Regions from separate parts of the Streptomyces sp. NPDC003635 genome, predicted to be linked through region 1. Evidence: riboswitches for the same ligand, from Rfam matches in the RefSeq annotation. Region 1 holds a riboswitch; the other holds the start of a gene.
What was found. Region 1 has a riboswitch for ZMP and ZTP ahead of ACWDRW_RS05540 (glycine hydroxymethyltransferase). Riboswitches for the same ligand answer to the same signal wherever they lie in the genome.
Positions count from the first base shown of each region.

Region 2: another riboswitch for ZMP and ZTP. It lies ahead of ACWDRW_RS29485 (bifunctional 5,10-methylenetetrahydrofolate dehydrogenase/5,10-methenyltetrahydrofolate cyclohydrolase); the one in region 1 lies ahead of ACWDRW_RS05540 (glycine hydroxymethyltransferase).

Region 1 is NZ_JBSFOK010000004.1:56,819-64,590, reverse strand. Features, by position in the region: gene trpS (tryptophan--tRNA ligase) at 1-98, opposite strand, end outside; gene ACWDRW_RS05560 (RNA polymerase sigma factor) at 199-801, shown strand; gene ACWDRW_RS05555 (hypothetical protein) at 794-1,669, shown strand; gene ACWDRW_RS05550 (hypothetical protein) at 1,769-2,503, shown strand; gene ACWDRW_RS05545 (hypothetical protein) at 2,551-3,267, shown strand; gene ACWDRW_RS05540 (glycine hydroxymethyltransferase) at 3,316-4,764, opposite strand; ZMP/ZTP riboswitch at 4,799-4,888, opposite strand; gene rocD (ornithine--oxo-acid transaminase) at 4,991-6,196, shown strand; gene ACWDRW_RS05530 (glutathionylspermidine synthase family protein) at 6,260-7,444, opposite strand; gene ACWDRW_RS05525 (hypothetical protein) at 7,465-7,772, opposite strand, start outside.
Region 2 is NZ_JBSFOK010000038.1:82,491-90,262, reverse strand. Features, by position in the region: gene ACWDRW_RS29490 (CU044_5270 family protein) at 1-361, shown strand, start outside; gene ACWDRW_RS29485 (bifunctional 5,10-methylenetetrahydrofolate dehydrogenase/5,10-methenyltetrahydrofolate cyclohydrolase) at 362-1,210, opposite strand; ZMP/ZTP riboswitch at 1,231-1,315, opposite strand; gene ACWDRW_RS29480 (nuclear transport factor 2 family protein) at 1,341-1,706, opposite strand; gene ACWDRW_RS29475 (hypothetical protein) at 2,298-2,594, shown strand; gene ACWDRW_RS29470 (DNA-3-methyladenine glycosylase family protein) at 2,670-3,584, shown strand; gene ACWDRW_RS29465 (SDR family oxidoreductase) at 3,664-4,503, shown strand; gene ACWDRW_RS29460 (S-(hydroxymethyl)mycothiol dehydrogenase) at 4,591-5,676, shown strand; gene ACWDRW_RS29455 (MBL fold metallo-hydrolase) at 5,676-6,305, shown strand; gene ACWDRW_RS29450 (SDR family oxidoreductase) at 6,481-7,398, shown strand; gene ACWDRW_RS29445 (hypothetical protein) at 7,389-7,772, opposite strand, start outside.

The DNA of each region.
Region 1 (7,772 bases):
GCCACCCACTGGCGGACGGCGCCGAGGTAGTTGCCGAGGTGGAACGAGCCTGCGGTGGGCTGGATTCCGGAGAGCACGCGGGGACGATCAGAGGCCATGTTCACCATTCTCTCAGGTCTCGGGTGGCGATCCGGAACCCTTGGCGAACTGGTCGGCAACAGGTGGGAACCGATCCGTCCCCGGCGGTGTAACAAGGGTGTGAGAACGCGGGAGGGGGGCCGCATCGTCGATGAGGCCGCGGTGATCGCCCGGGTGCGCGCCGGAGAGCCGGAGGCGTACGCGGAGTTGGTGCGTGCCCATACGGGCATCGCCCTGCGGGCGGCCGCCGCGCTCGGCGCGGGTGCGGACGCGGAGGACGTGGTGCAGCAGGCCTTCGTGAAGGCGTACTGCGCGCTGGGCCGGTTCAAGGACGGCGCGGCCTTCAAGCCGTGGCTGCTGTCGATCGTCGCCAATGAGACGAGGAACACAGTGCGGACGGCGGCCCGGCAGCGCACGCTCGCCGGCCGGGAGGCGGCCTTCGTGGAGGCCGAGCCGCTGATACCGGAATCGGCGGACCCGGCGGCGGCGACGCTGCGGACGGAGCGCCGCGCGGCCCTGCTGGCCGCCCTGGAGAAGCTGAGCGAGGAGCACCGCCTGGTCGTCACCTACCGCTATCTGCTGGAGATGGACGAACCGGAGACGGCCCAGGCCCTGGGCTGGCCCCGGGGGACGGTGAAGTCCCGGCTCAATCGCGCGCTGCGCAAGCTGGGCAGGCTGCTGCCGGACTTCGAGCCCGGGGAAGGGGGTGAGGAGCATGGATGAGGAGCGTCGTTCCCACGACGGTGGGGGTGGCCGCGGGCTGCCGGAGGAATTGCGCTCGCTCGGGAGGTCCCTGGACCGGCCCGGGGCCGACGGCGCGGAGACGATGGTCGAGCGGGTGCTGCAGCAGATACTCGCCGAGCACGTCCCCACCCCGGTGGCCGAGCCGGCCGGGGCCGGGGAGCGGCTGCGCGCGGCACGCCGGTGGACCCGGGCGCGCTGGCGTTCGCTGACGGCCGCGCTGTGCGGTCTGCTCACGGTGCTCGTGCTCACGCCCCCGGTGCGGGCGGCGGTCTTCGACTGGTTCGGCTTCGGCGGGGTCGAGGTGCGCTACGACCCCTCGGCCCGGCCGTCGGCGAGCGCCGAGGTGCCTCGCTGTCCGGGCTCGGGGTCGGTGTCGCTTCCGGGGGCCGAGCGCAGGGCGGGGTTCGCCCCCGTGGTGCCGGAGGCGCTCGGCGCGCCGGACGCGGTGACGGTCACGGACCAGCCGAGCGGACGGTTCCTGGTGAGCCTGTGCTGGCAGGAGGACGGGCGGACGGTCCGTCTCGACGAGTTCCGGGCCCGTCTGGACCCCGCCTTCGTGAAGACCGTGCGGGAGCAGCCGGAGTGGATCAGCCTGGGCACCGGGGACGGCGCGGCGCCCCAGGACACCGCCTTGTGGTTCGCGCGCCCGCATCTGCTGAGCTTCCCCCTGATCGGCGCGGACGGCTCCACCCACACGCACCAGGAGCGGACGGCCGGGCCGACGCTGCTGTGGATGCACGAGGCGGACCCGGCGGTCGAGGGCACGCTCACGCTCCGGCTGGAAGGGGTGGCGTCGAAACAGCGGGCGGTGGAGATCGCCAAGTCGCTGGAGAAGACCTCCGAATAGTCGGCCGGGGACGGGAACCCCGGCGGCTCGGGCGGTGTACCAGAAGTGACACGCGGCTCGGGGACGGGCCGGACGGCAATCGACTCACTGGGGGTTCGGATGCGCGGTCGAGGGCGGGGACCGAGGGCGGGACGGCACCGGCTGACGGCGTCGGCGGGGGCGTTGACGGTGACGCTGGCGATGCTCGTGTGGGGTGCGGCGCCCGCGTCGGCCGGGGGGCCGACGAGCGTGTTCCTGGTCTCGCCGGAGACCGGTCGGACGGCAGGGCTGTACTACTCGGACCGGGAGTACGGCCGGCTGGACTCCCTCCTCAGGGCGGGCTCTTTCCGGGCGCCGCCCGAGGGCGTGCGGGCCGACCTTCGGATCACCCTCACCTGGCTCATCCATGACAGCAGCCCCTGGCGGATCGACTGGATCTTCCCGGTCAGCGAGGGCGAGGACGTCTGGATGCGCCGGGCGATGATCCCCGCCGATCCGACGACCCCCAGCTGGCACCGCGCCGCGGACCCCGGACCCATCCGCGCCCTGCTCTCCGACCTGGACCTGCTGGAGCGCCCCGGCTCCGGGGAGGACCTGTCCGCCTTCTCCCTGCGGGACGTGTATCGCGACGACGCGGCGGCGGAAGCTCCGGCCGAGGCGACCGGGGCGGAAACCCCGCCCGCGCCCCGGAGCACGGCGACAGCGCGGTCGGACGACGACACCGGCTGGTGGTGGGCCCTGGCAGGGGGTGCGGCGGGAGCGGCGCTGGCGCTGGTCCTGCGGCCCTTCGCCGCACGGTTGCGGCTGGGCGGTCGGGGGGAACCGGGGCCTCGGCAGGAGCTGCGGGACGTGTGAGTCACGGATGCGATCGGCGGGGGAGGCAGGGGAGGGTGAGGGGACGGATGAGGGTCCGAAGGGGGCGAACGGCGGCACGGCTCGTGCTGCTGGGAGCGGTGGGGCTGGTGCTGGTCGGAGGGGCGGCGGCAGCCGGGGCGGTCGAGGCGGAGGGGGGCGGTGCGGGGGCCGCGACGGAGGCACCGGACCTGGCGATGGTGGTCGGTGGGGGTGTCGGGCAGCCGACCTCGGTGCGGTCCGGGGAGCCGCGGTTCGCCCGGCTGTGGCAGCTGCTGGAGCCGATGTACACGGGGACGGAGCGGGTGCCCGAGGCCTGGGTCGAGGGTCGCCATCCGCCGGTGCGGATCACGGTGGTGTGGGGGCTGACGGGGGTGGGCGGGCGGCCCATGACGCATCGGGCGCCGGGTGGGGACGTGGCCGTCGAGCGGCAGGACCAGCTGCTGGTCGCGGCGGACGGCACACCGTGGGTGCGCTCGGATCCGGCGCCGGAGGTGGAGGACGACGACATCCGCTGGCACCGGGCACCCCGCTCGGTCTTCGAGCACCTCGACCGGGCCGGAGTACTGGGCGAACCGAGTGCCCACGCCTTGGCCGGGGCCGACGGCCCGGCGCCGGCGGAGGACGCCGTGTGGTGGGCGCTGCCGGGTCTGGCCGTGGGCTTCGCGGCCGGGGTGGGCGGCACGCTCGCGATACGCCGCGCGGCGGCCCGGCCGGGTGCCGGACCGCCGCGGGAGGGGCCGCGTCAGCAGCTCATCGATCTTTGAGAGTCATCCTGGGAATCGCTGCTCCTTGACAACTCAACAGGGCGTTGATCAGCCGAGGTCGATCTCCGGGTACAGCGGGAAGCCGGCCACCAGGTCGGTCGCCCGGCGGGAGATCTCGTCCGCGATCTTCGCGTCCAGGACGTGGGCGGCCTTGGAGGGGGCACCGGACTTGGTGGTGCCGGCCTCGGTGGTGGTGAGGACGCGGTCGATGAGGCCGGCGACCTCGTCCATCTCGGCGGTGCCGAGACCGCGGGTCGTCAGGGCGGGGGTGCCGATGCGGATGCCGGAGGTGTACCAGGCGCCGTTGGGGTCGGCCGGGATGGCGTTGCGGTTGGTGACGATGCCGGACTCCAGGAGCGCGGCCTCGGCCTGGCGGCCGGTCAGGCCGTAGGAGGTGGCCACGTCGATCAGGTTGAGGTGGTTGTCCGTGCCGCCCGTCACCAGGGTGGCGCCCCGGCGCATCAGGCCCTCGGCGAGGGCCTGGGAGTTGTCGACGATGCGCTGGGCGTAGTCCCGGAAGGAGGGCTGCCGGGCCTCGGCGAGGGCGACGGCCTTGGCGGCCATGACGTGCGGGAGCGGGCCGCCGAGGACCATGGGGCAGCCTCGGTCGACCTGGTCCTTGAGGGAGTCGTCGCACAGGACCATGCCGCCGCGCGGGCCGCGCAGCGACTTGTGGGTGGTGGTGGTGACGATCTGGGCGTGCGGGACCGGGTCGAAGTCGCCGGTGAGGACCTTGCCTGCGACCAGGCCCGCGAAGTGGGCCATGTCGACCATGAGGGTCGCGCCGACCTCGTCGGCGATCTCCCGCATGATCCGGAAGTTCACCAGACGGGGATAGGCGGAGTACCCGGCGACGATGATCAGCGGCTTGAACTCCCGGGCGGAGGCGCGCAGGGCGTCGTAGTCCAGGAGGCCGGTGGCCGGGTCGGTGCCGTAGGAGCGCTGGTCGAACATCTTGCCGGAGATGTTCGGACGGAAGCCGTGGGTGAGGTGGCCGCCGGCGTCCAGGGACATGCCGAGCATGCGCTGGTTGCCGAAGGCCTGGCGCAGCTCGGCCCAGTCGGCGTCGGAGAGGTCGTTGACCTGGCGGACGCCTGCCTTCTCCAGGGCGGGGGCCTCGACGCGGGCGGCGAGGACGGACCAGAAGGCGACGAGGTTGGCGTCGATTCCGGAGTGCGGCTGGACGTAGGCGTGGCGGGCGCCGAAAAGCTCCTTGGCGTGTTCGGCGGCGAGGGATTCGACGGTGTCGACATTGCGGCAGCCGGCGTAGAAGCGGCGGCCGATCGTGCCCTCGGCGTACTTGTCGCTGAACCAGTTGCCCATCGCCAGCAGAGTGGCCGGGGAGGCGTAGTTCTCGGAGGCGATCAGCTTGAGCATCTCGCGCTGGTCGTGGACCTCCTGGCCGATGGCGTCGGCGACCCGCGGCTCCACGGCGCGGATGACGTCGAGGGCGGCGCGGAAGGCGGTGGATTCGTTGGACAGGGGCTGCTCGGACAAGTCGGCCTCCGGACGGCGTGGCGTTCAGCGTTCACGGTTCGGCCCAGGCGCACGGCACACAGTCACGACCGGGCCGCTCCCCGATGGTCGGTCCCATCCCAGCGCGCCAGTCACGGCCCGCTGGTCAGCCTACCGGGCGCGCCGTCGGGTGAAGGTCCCGCGTCCACCATCCGAGCAAGGATAGGAAGGGGGTCCCGCTTGTCTTCGGGTGTCTTCTGGAGGTGCCGTGACCACTACGGAAACCCTCATCGCCGCGGCCGAGGCGCACGGTGCGCACAACTACGCGCCGCTGCCGGTCGTCGTCGCGTCGGCCGACGGGGCTTGGATGACGGATGTGGAGGGGCGGCGCTATCTGGATCTGCTCGCCGGCTACTCGGCCCTCAACTTCGGGCACCGCAACCGGCGGATCGTCGAGGCGGCGAAGGCGCAGCTGGAACGGGTGACGCTGACGTCGCGGGCGTTTCATCACGACCGGTACGCCGCGTTCTGCGAGCAGCTGGCGCAGTTGTGCGGCATGGAGATGGTGCTGCCGATGAACACGGGCGCGGAGGCGGTGGAGACCGCGGTGAAGACGGCCCGCAAGTGGGGCTACCGGGTCAAGGGCGTGCCCGCGGAGATGGCGAAGATCGTGGTCGCGGGCAACAACTTCCACGGTCGGACGACGACCCTGATCAGCTTCTCCACGGACCCGGAGGCGCGGGCGGACTTCGGGCCGTACACACCGGGGTTCGAGATCGTGCCGTACGGGGATCTGACGGCGATGCGTTCGGCGCTGAGCGAGAACACGGTGGCGGTGCTGCTGGAGCCGATCCAGGGCGAGGCGGGGGTACTGGTGCCGCCGTCCGGCTATCTGGCGGCGGTGCGGCAGCTGGCCCGGGAGCGGAACGTGCTCTTCGTGGCCGATGAGATCCAGTCGGGGCTCGGGCGGACGGGGCGGACGTTCGCGTGTGAGCACGAGGGGGTCGTGCCGGACATGTACGTGCTGGGCAAGGCGCTCGGGGGCGGGGTGGTGCCGGTGTCGGCGGTGGTGTCCTCGGCCGAGGTGCTGGGGGTGTTCGGACCCGGGGAGCACGGCTCGACGTTCGGCGGGAACCCACTGGCCTGTGCGGTGGCGCTGGAGGTGATCGCGATGTTGCGGACGGGCGAGTTCCAGGCGCGTTCGGCGGAGCTGGGTGATCATCTGCACCGGGAGCTGACCGCGCTGGCCGACACCGGCCGTGTCACGGCGGTGCGGGGGCGGGGACTGTGGGCGGGCGTTGACATCGCACCGCGCTACGGCACCGGGCGTGAGGTGTCGGAGAAGCTGATGGACCGGGGTGTGCTGGTGAAGGACACCCATGGCGCCACGGTCCGGATCGCCCCGCCGCTGGTGATCGGCAAGGAGGACCTGGACTGGGGGCTCGCCCAACTCCGTTTCGTACTGGGGCTGTAGCCGATCGGGTCGACCCGGGCATGGATCGAGCCGTACCGGAGGATCACGTGCGCCGTACCGGCCTCAGAGGATCACGTGCGGGAGGAAGCGCGCGTACTCGTCCGTGACCAGTCCCCCGGACTCGCGGATGCCCAGGCCCGCCGACTCGTCCTCGACGACCCAGGCGCCGAGGACGACCCGGTTGCCGTCGAAGTCGGGCAGCGGCGCCAGCTCCTGGTAGCAGCAGGGCTCGTCGCGGATGACGGGGTCGGCACCCGGTTCGTGGACGGTCACGCCCGCGCCTTCGCGGCCCAGCAGGGGTTTGGCGACGTAGCCGGTGGTGCGGGCGAGGTCGCGCGGGCCGTCGAGGTGGGCCGGGAGGAGGTTGGGGTGGCCCGGGTAGAGCTCCCAGAGGATGGCCAGCAGGGCCTTGTTGGACAGGAGCATCTTCCAGGCCGGCTCGATCCACAGGGTCGTCCCCGTGCCGCCGCCGTTGTCGAGGGTGTCCAGGACGTGACCGGCGAAGCGGTCGGTGGTGAGCCACTCCCAGGGGTAGAGCTTGAAGCAGCTGCGGATGAAGCGGAGCCGGTTGTCGACGAACCGGCCCGAGAGGCGGTCCCAGCCGATCTCCTCCATGGAGATCCAGTCGGTGTCCAGGCCGGCCTGCTCGGCGGTTTCCTTGAGGTAGGCGACCGTCATGAGGTCCTCGCCGAGTTCGTCGGCGGAGGAGTGCGCGAAGTACAGGGGGCTGCCGGGCGGGAGGAGGGCGGCCTGCTTCTTCCAGGCGGCGACCAGGCGTTCGTGCAGGGAGTTCCACTGGTCGGCGCCGGGGAAGCGCTCCTCCATCCAGAACCACTGCGGGGAGGCGGCCTCGACCAGGGAGGTGGGGGTGTCGGCGTTGTACTCCAGCAGCTTCGCCGGGCCGCGGCCGTCGTAGCGCAGGTCGAAGCGGCCGTAGACGGAGGGCAGTTCGGCGCGGCGGTGCCAGGCCTCGGTGACCGCTTCCGCCACGCGCGGGTCGGTGATGCCGAGGTCGGCGAGGCGCCCGGAGGTGATGATGTGGTCCGCCGCCCGCAGGCACATGCGGTGCAGTTCCTCGACGACCTCCTCCAGCGCCTCGACCTCCTCCAGCGAGAAGACGTAGTAGGCGCTCTCGTCCCAGTACGGGCGCAGGGAGTCGTCGGGGTAGCGGGTGAGCGGGTAGATCAACCCCTGTTCCTCGACGGTGTGCTGCCAGTCGGGGCGGGGGGCGATGGTGCGGCGTTCCATGGGGGTGCGTCCCGAGGGTCTCAGCCGCCGCCGCTGCCGGAGCCGGAGCAGCCGAATCCGCCGCGGTCGACGGCCTCGCTGCGGCTGAAGGTGCCGTAGTCGGCGCGGCCGCCGTCGACTTCGGCGTCGTAGTACCAGGCCGCGTCGGAGCCACCGCCGGTCTTCTTCTTGCCGCTCTTGCCGTACGACGAGCCGGAGGAGCCCGAGGAGCCGGACTTGCAGTTCTTGTCCGCGATGACCTTGTAGCCGTCCCAGGTGTAGCTGTCCCGGTCGACGCAGCGGCGGTCGGGCTCGGAACCGCAGGAGGTCAGTGCCGCCGCGACGACTC
Region 2 (7,772 bases), on a different contig from region 1:
CGCCCGCCTGCGCTCCTACCTCCAGGAGGCCGCGTACACCGGAAACGAGCTCGACACCGGCCAACTCCTCGACGCCGTCGGGGTGCTGCTGGACACCTGGACGCTCGGCGCCCGGGAGTCGGCGGCGCTCACCCGCCTGCTGGCGGACGCCGACGGGCTCAGGCCGGTGGGCCGGGTCACCGACCGGCTCGGGCGGGTCGGACAGGCGTACGTGTACGACGGTTCCGGCATCCGCCACATGCTGATCCTGGACCCGGCCACCGGCGCCGTCCTCGGGCTCGAGAGCACCTTCGCCGAGGCGGAGCCCGAGTACGACGTCAGGGCCGGTGACGTGATGTCGTACCGCGCCTGGACGCGCTGATCACACCCCGAGCTGCCGGGCGGCGGCGGTCACCGTCTGCTCCAGCAGGACGGCGATCGTCATCGGACCCACACCGCCCGGCACCGGGGTGATCAGGGAGGCCCGCTCGACGGCGGAGTCGAAGTCGACGTCACCGACGTTCCCCTCGTTGTACCCGGCGTCGACGACGACCGCGCCGGGCTTGATGTCCTGACCCCGGATCAGCCGGGGCCGCCCCACGGCGGCGACCACGATGTCCGCCTCCCGGACCGCCGCCGACAGGTCCGCCGTACGGGAGTGGCAGTACGTCACCGTCGCGTCCCGGGCGAGCAGCAGCATGCCGGCCGGCTTGCCGAGGATCGCGCTGCGGCCGACGACCACCGCGCGCTTGCCGGACGGATCGACGTCGTAGGCGTCCAGCAGCCGCATGATGCCGCCGGGCGTGCAGGACACGAAGCCCGGCAGGCCGAAGCTCATCGTGGCGAAGGAGGCGAAGGTGACGCCGTCCACGTCCTTCTCCGGCGCTATCGCCTCGAACGCGGCCCGCTCGTCGACGTGCGCGCCCATCGGGTGCTGGAGCAGGATGCCGTGCACGCCGGGGTCGTCCGACAGCTTCCGCAGCTCGGCGACGAGTTCCTCGGTGGTGGTGGTCGCGGGCAGCGCCACGTGCCGGGACGCGATGCCGGCCGTGCGGCAGCGGTTCTGCTTCATCCGGACGTAGGTGACCGAGGCCGGGTCCTCGCCGACCAGCACCGTCGCCAGACAGGGCGCGGTGCCGGTGCGTTCGGTGAGCTGGGCCGCCCGCTCGGCGGTCTCCGTCACGATCGTGCGGGCGAGGGACGTGCCGTCCATGAGCCGTGCCTGAGACATGATCCACTCCTGGGCTGGTTCCGGTTCGCCCAGGCGCACGGCATCGACTCTGCGTAGGCCGCTCCCCGGTGGTGCTCCACCTCAGCGCCAGTCACGGCCCGCCCCCACCCTAACGGACTCCTTTACTCGTCTACTCGTCCCAGGCCTGGATCATCGTCTGCTCGACGATCTTGCCGTCCTTCACGGACGCCATCGACTCGGCGAGCACCCGTACCCCGTCGGAGTACCGGCAGGACTCGGTGAAGGCGACGGTGTCGCCCTCGACGACACAGCGCTCCAGTTTGTGGGTCATGTCGCGGCTGTAGACGTCCTCCAGCAACTCGCTGATCTCGTCACGGCCGTGCAGGACCCGGGGACTGCTGGGCTGGGTGTTGCGGTCCACGACGCGCAGTTCGGCGTCGTCCGCGTAGAGCGACAGGAGCGTCGTCGCCGTGTCTCCCTCGATGCCCCGGCGCAAGGCTTCGGTGTCGAAGCCGGGGTGTGCCGCGCTGCCCATGGTTGCCTCCTCGAAGGCCCGCGGCCTCGGGGGAGCGTGCCGCGCCGGCCTCACCTAAGAGGCTCCTCCGCCCCGGCGGCCTCGGCAAGCGCAGCGGGCGCGACCTTGGGGGCGGGGCGGGGACGGTCTCGCGGCAGCGGGCGGGGCGGCTTTACGGGCGCGACCGGGGCGGCTCTACGGGCGCGCGTTGAGGCGATCTCGCGGGCGCGGGGGAGGCAATGCCGCGGGTGTGGCCGGGGGCGGGCTTGCGGGCGCGGGGGAGGCGAGGCCGAGGGCGTGGCTGGAGGCGTTCTCGCGGGCGAGACTGAGGCGATCTTGCGGGTGTCGACGGGGGCTCGCGGCGCGGCGGAGGCGAGGCTGCAGATGTGGCCGGGGGCGATCTCCCGGCGCGGCTGCGGCGATCTTGCGGGTGTGCCGGGGCGTTCTCGCGGGCGCGGGGGAGGCGAGGCTGCGGGTGTGGTCGGGGGCGGGCTTGCGGGCGCGGGTCAGGCGTTCTCGCGGGCGCGGCAAGCGCGGTGCGGCGGTCCGCCTGACGGGTGAGCCGGGCCCGGCGGCCGTGTCCGGCGGGGGCCCGTCGGCGTTGCTCCAAACATGATCTCAACTCGACGTATCGTCGCCGCCGTCGGTCTGGCCGCCTCGGTCACCGGCCTCGCCGCGCCGCTGGCGAGCGCGGCCGAGGCGGAGGCCGCCCCCGGCGCGAACCTCAGCCCGATCCGCATGCTCGACTCGCTGACCGTGAGCGACATCCCGGAAGCGCACAAGGCGGCCATGCCGAAGCCTTCGGCGCAGCTGAACGAGCTCAACCGGGTGCACGAGCTGAACCAGCTGCACCAGGTCACCGACATGGTCGCCCCGGTGACGGGTCTGCTCCCCGGCATCGAGTACTGACCCGCCGTCCCCCCGCACCGAGGGGCCGCCCGGACCGCCGGGCGGCCCCTCGGTGTTTCCGGGAGGGTGGGAGGCATGCGGCAGCCTCCGGACCGGTCCGTGCGCTGGCGGCCCGGTTTTCCCGTGGACGCGCGGCTGACCCTGTCCAGTCTGCGCCGCGGCTCCTACGACCCCACGCACCGGGTCGAAGCCGACGGCACCGTGTGGCGCGTCGCGCGCACCGCCTCCGGAGCGGTCACCTACCGCATCCGCCAGCACCGCCTGGACGACCTCGGCGTCGACGTCTGGGGACCCGGCGCGGCCGAGCTCGCCGACTCCGTCCGGCGTGAACTCGGCGAGGGCGACCGGCCTGAACTGTTCCGGCCCGCGCACCCCGTGCTGCGCGGGGCCGTGCGCCGCCTGCCCGGCCTGCGGATCCCCTGCACCGGACGGCTGTTCGAGGCCCTTGTGCCCGCGGTCCTCGAACAGCGGGTCGTCGGCCTGGACGCCGCCGCCTCCTTCGCCCGCCTGGTCCACAAGTACGGGGAGCCGCCGCCCGGCCCCGCCCCCGACGGCATGCGGGTACCCCCGCCCCCGGAGATCTGGCGGACCGTCCCCAGCTGGGAGTGGCGCCGGGCGGGCGTGGACCTGCACCGCTCCGCCACCCTCGTCGAGGCGGCCCGCCATGCCGTATGGCTCGACCGCTGCGCCGGCGATCCCGAACGGGCGTACGACGTCCTGGCGAAGCTGCCCGGCGTCGGCGTCTGGACCGCCGCCCAGGTCGGCCACCGGGCCCTGGGTGACGCGGACGCGCTGCCCCTGGGCGACTACCACCTCGGCACGATGACGGGCGTGGCGCTCCTGGGGCGGCCCCTGGCGGAGCACGAGATCGAGGCGTTCTACGAGCCGTTGCGCCCGCACCGCTACCGCGTGGTCCGCCTGCTGGAACTCAGCCCGGGGGCCGCCCCGCGCCACGGCCCCCGGGCGCCCCGCGCGGGGCCGTTGCGCTAGCGCGTGTCACCCCCGACGACCGCACACACGTCTGATACGGATCGACAGCCGACCCCCGCACCCCAGCAAGGAGCCCGCCATGGCCGAGCCCACCTACGCCGTCACCGGCGCCTCCGGACGCCTGGGCGGACGTATCGCCCGCCGACTGGCCGCCGCCGGAATCCCCCAGACCCTCCTGGTCCGCACCCCGTCCAGAGCCCCCGAACTGCCGCGCGCCACCGCCGTGTCCGGCGCCTACGACGACCACGACGCCGTCGTCCGCGCCCTGCGCCCCACCGACCGCGTCCTGATGGTCTCCGCCTCGGAGACCCCCGACCGCGTCGAGCACCACCGCGCCTTCATCGACGCTGCCGCCGCGGCCGGGGTCGCGCACCTGGTGTACATCTCCTTCTACGGCGCCGCCCCCGACGCGACCTTCACCCTGGCCCGCGACCACTGGCACACCGAACAGCATCTGCGTGCCAGCGGCGTGCCGTTCACCTTCCTGCGGGACAACCTGTACGCGGACTTCATGCCCGCCCTGGTCGGGGAGGACGGCGTCATCCGCGGCCCCGCGGGCGCCGGGCGGGCCGCCGTGGTCGCCCAGGACGACATCGCCGATGCCGCCGTCGCGGTCCTGCGCGACCCGGCCGAGCACGCCGGGCGCACCTACGAACTGACCGGCCCGGAGGCGCTCGGCCTCATCGACATCGCGGCCACCATCGCCGCCGTCACCGGACGCACCGTCTCGTACCTCCCGGAGACGGTCGAGGAGGCCTACGCCTCCCGCAAGGGCTACGGCGCGCCCGACTGGCAGCTCGACGCCTGGGTCTCCACCTACACCGCCATCGCCGACGGCTCCCTGGCCGGGGTGACCAGCGCGATCGAGGAGCTGACCGGCCGCCCCGCCACCTCGCTGGAGCAGGTGCTGAGGGCCTGAACCGCTTTCCGCGTCGGCTGCCGTTTCCGATCAGTCCCGCGTAGGGTCGAGAAGACGTACACCGGCCTAGGAAGAGGGGTCAGCACCATGGCGCAGCAGGTACGCGGCGTGATCGCACCGGGCAAGGACCAACCGGTCCGGGTGGAGACGATCGTCGTGCCCGACCCGGGGCCGGGCGAGGCCGTCGTCCGCATCCAGGCCTGCGGTGTCTGCCACACCGATCTGCACTACAAGCAGGGCGGAATCAACGACGACTTCCCGTTCCTGCTCGGTCACGAGGCGGCCGGTGTCGTCGAGTCGGTCGGCGACGGCGTCACCGACGTCGCCCCCGGCGACTTCGTCATCCTCAACTGGCGTGCGGTGTGCGGCCAGTGCCGTGCCTGTCTGCGGGGGCGGCCCTGGTACTGCTTCAACACCCACAACGCGCGGCAGAAGATGACCCTGACGGACGGCACCGAGTTGTCGCCCGCTCTCGGCATCGGCGCCTTCGCGGAGAAGACGCTGGTCGCGGCCGGGCAGTGCACCAAGGTCGACCCGGCCGTCTCGGCGCAGGTCGCCGGGTTGCTGGGGTGCGGGGTGATGGCCGGTATCGGCGCCGCGATCAACACCGGGAACGTGGGCCGGGGCGACACGGTCGCGGTCATCGGCTGCGGTGGCGTCGGCGACGCGGCGGTGGCCGGCTCTCGGCTGGCGGGCGCCGCGAAGATCATCGCTGTCGACATCGACGACCGCAAGCTGGACAAGGCCCGCGCCATGGGCGCCACCCACACCGTGAACTCCCGTACGGCGGACGCCGTCGAGGCGATCCGCGAGCTGACGGGCGGCTTCGGGGCGGACGTCGTCATCGAGGCGGTCGGCCGCCCGGAGACGTACGAACAGGCCTTCTACGCCCGCGACTTGGCCGGAACGGTCGTCCTGGTCGGCGTCCCGACCCCCGAGATGAAGCTGGAACTGCCGCTGCTGGACGTCTTCGGCCGCGGCGGCGCGCTCAAGTCGTCCTGGTACGGGGACTGTCTGCCCTCCCGAGACTTCCCGATGCTGATCGACCTGCATCTGCAAGGTCGCCTGGACCTGGAGGCGTTCGTGACCGAGACGATCGCGCTGGACGAGGTGGAGAAGGCGTTCGAGCGGATGCACCAGGGTGACGTGCTGCGTTCGGTGGTGGTGCTGTGATGGCCGCGCGCATCGAACGACTCGTCACCTCGGGGCAGTTCAGCCTCGACGGCGGCACCTGGGACGTCGACAACAACGTGTGGCTCGTCGGCGACGACCACGAGGTCGTCGTCATCGACGCCGCCCACGACGCGGACGCCATCGCCGAGGCCGTAGGCGACCGCCGCCTGACGGCCATCGTGTGCACCCACGCCCACAACGACCACATCGACGCCGCGCCCGCCCTCGCCGAGCGCACCGGTGCCACCATCTGGCTGCATCCCGACGACCTCGCGCTGTGGAAGCAGACCCACCCCGACCGAGACCCGGACGCCCACCTCCTGGACGGCCAGGTCATCGAGGCCGCCGGCGCCGATCTCAGGGTCCTGCACACGCCCGGCCACGCGCCCGGAGCGGTCTGCCTGTACGACCCCGGACTGGGCGCCGTCTTCACCGGCGACACCCTCTTCAAGGGCGGCCCCGGCGCCACCGGCCGCTCCTTCTCCCACTTCCCGACGATCATCGACTCCATCCGCGACCGCCTGCTCACCCTCCCACCGGAGACGAAGGTCCTCACGGGCCACGGCGACGCCACGACCATCGGCGCGGAGGCGCCGCACCTGGAGGAGTGGATCGCCCGGGGCCACTGAACGAGCCTCCCGCCCGGCCTGGTTTCAGCGCTCCCGCCCGTACAGCTCCCACCAGGAGCCGAACCAGGCCCGGGTCTCCTCCGGACGGTCTTCCCCTCCCCGCCGAATCCCGACAGAAGGTGTCCGGCTTAGCCGAGAAGGTGGTACCGGAAAGCCACCTCACGAAAGGCCGCACATGTCGTCACAGCCCTTGAAGGACAAGGTCGCCCTCGTCGCCGGCGCCACCCGCGGAGCCGGCCGGGGGATCGCCGTGGAGCTCGGCGCCGCCGGTGCCACCGTCTACGTCACCGGTCGCACCACCCGCGAGCGCCGTTCGGAGTACGACCGCCCGGAGACCATCGAGGACACCGCCGAGCTCGTCACGGAGGCGGGCGGCCAGGGGATCGCCGTGCCCACCGACCATCTGGAACCCGACCAGGTGCGCGCGCTGGTGGAGCGTGTCGCCGACGAGCAGGGCCGCCTCGACGTGCTCGTCAACGACGTGTGGGGCGGCGAGAAGCTCTTCGGCTGGGACACCCCGGTCTGGGAGCACGACCTCGACAAGGGGCTGAGGCTGCTGCGCCTGGCCGTCGAGACGCACGCGATCACCAGTCACTACGCCCTGCCCCTGCTCCTGCGCCACCCGGGCGGGCTGGTCGTGGAGATGACCGACGGCACCGACGACTACAACCGCACCCGCTACCGGGCCTCCTTCTTCTACGACCTCGCCAAGGCGTCCGTCCTGCGCATGGCCTTCTCCCTCGGCCATGAACTCGGCCCGCGCGGCGCGACCGCCCTCGCCCTCACGCCGGGTTGGCTCCGCTCGGAGATGATGCTCGACACCTACGGGGTGCGCGAGGACAACTGGCGCGACGCCCTCGACAAGGTCCCGCACTTTGCGATCTCGGAGACCCCTCGCTACGTCGGGCGCGCCGTCGCCGCCCTGGCCGCCGACCCCGACGTGGCCCGCTTCAACGGCGGCTCCCTGTCCAGCGGCGCCCTGGCCCAGGAGTACGGCTTCACCGACCTCGACGGCAGCCGTCCGGACGCCTGGCGGTACCTGGTCGAGGTCCAGGACGCCGGCAAGCCCGCCGACACCACCGGTTACCGCTGATCAGGCACCGGTTGCGTCACCGGTAGCCGCCAGCGCGCCGAGTGGCCGGGCGGCAGGCCCAGGTCCTCGCGCACGGCCGTGTAGTAGCCCTCACGTCCGGCGCGCTGCCGCGCCAGGAGGGCCTGCCAGACCTCCGGGTCCGGCCGGCCCTCGCGTACGAACCGCTCCATCTCCATCACCGTCACGACCCAGGCCCGTGCCTTGTCCACCACCTCGACGCTGCCCAGCATGAGCAGCGCCTCGCCCGAGGGGTCGCGTCCGTCGTTCGCCTCGGCCAGCAGCGGCTTGGCCTCGTCGAGGGAGAGCGGGTCCGGGTGCGTGCCGCTGCCCTGCTCGGCGGCGACCCGGTACGCCACGGTGACCGTCTTCTTCAC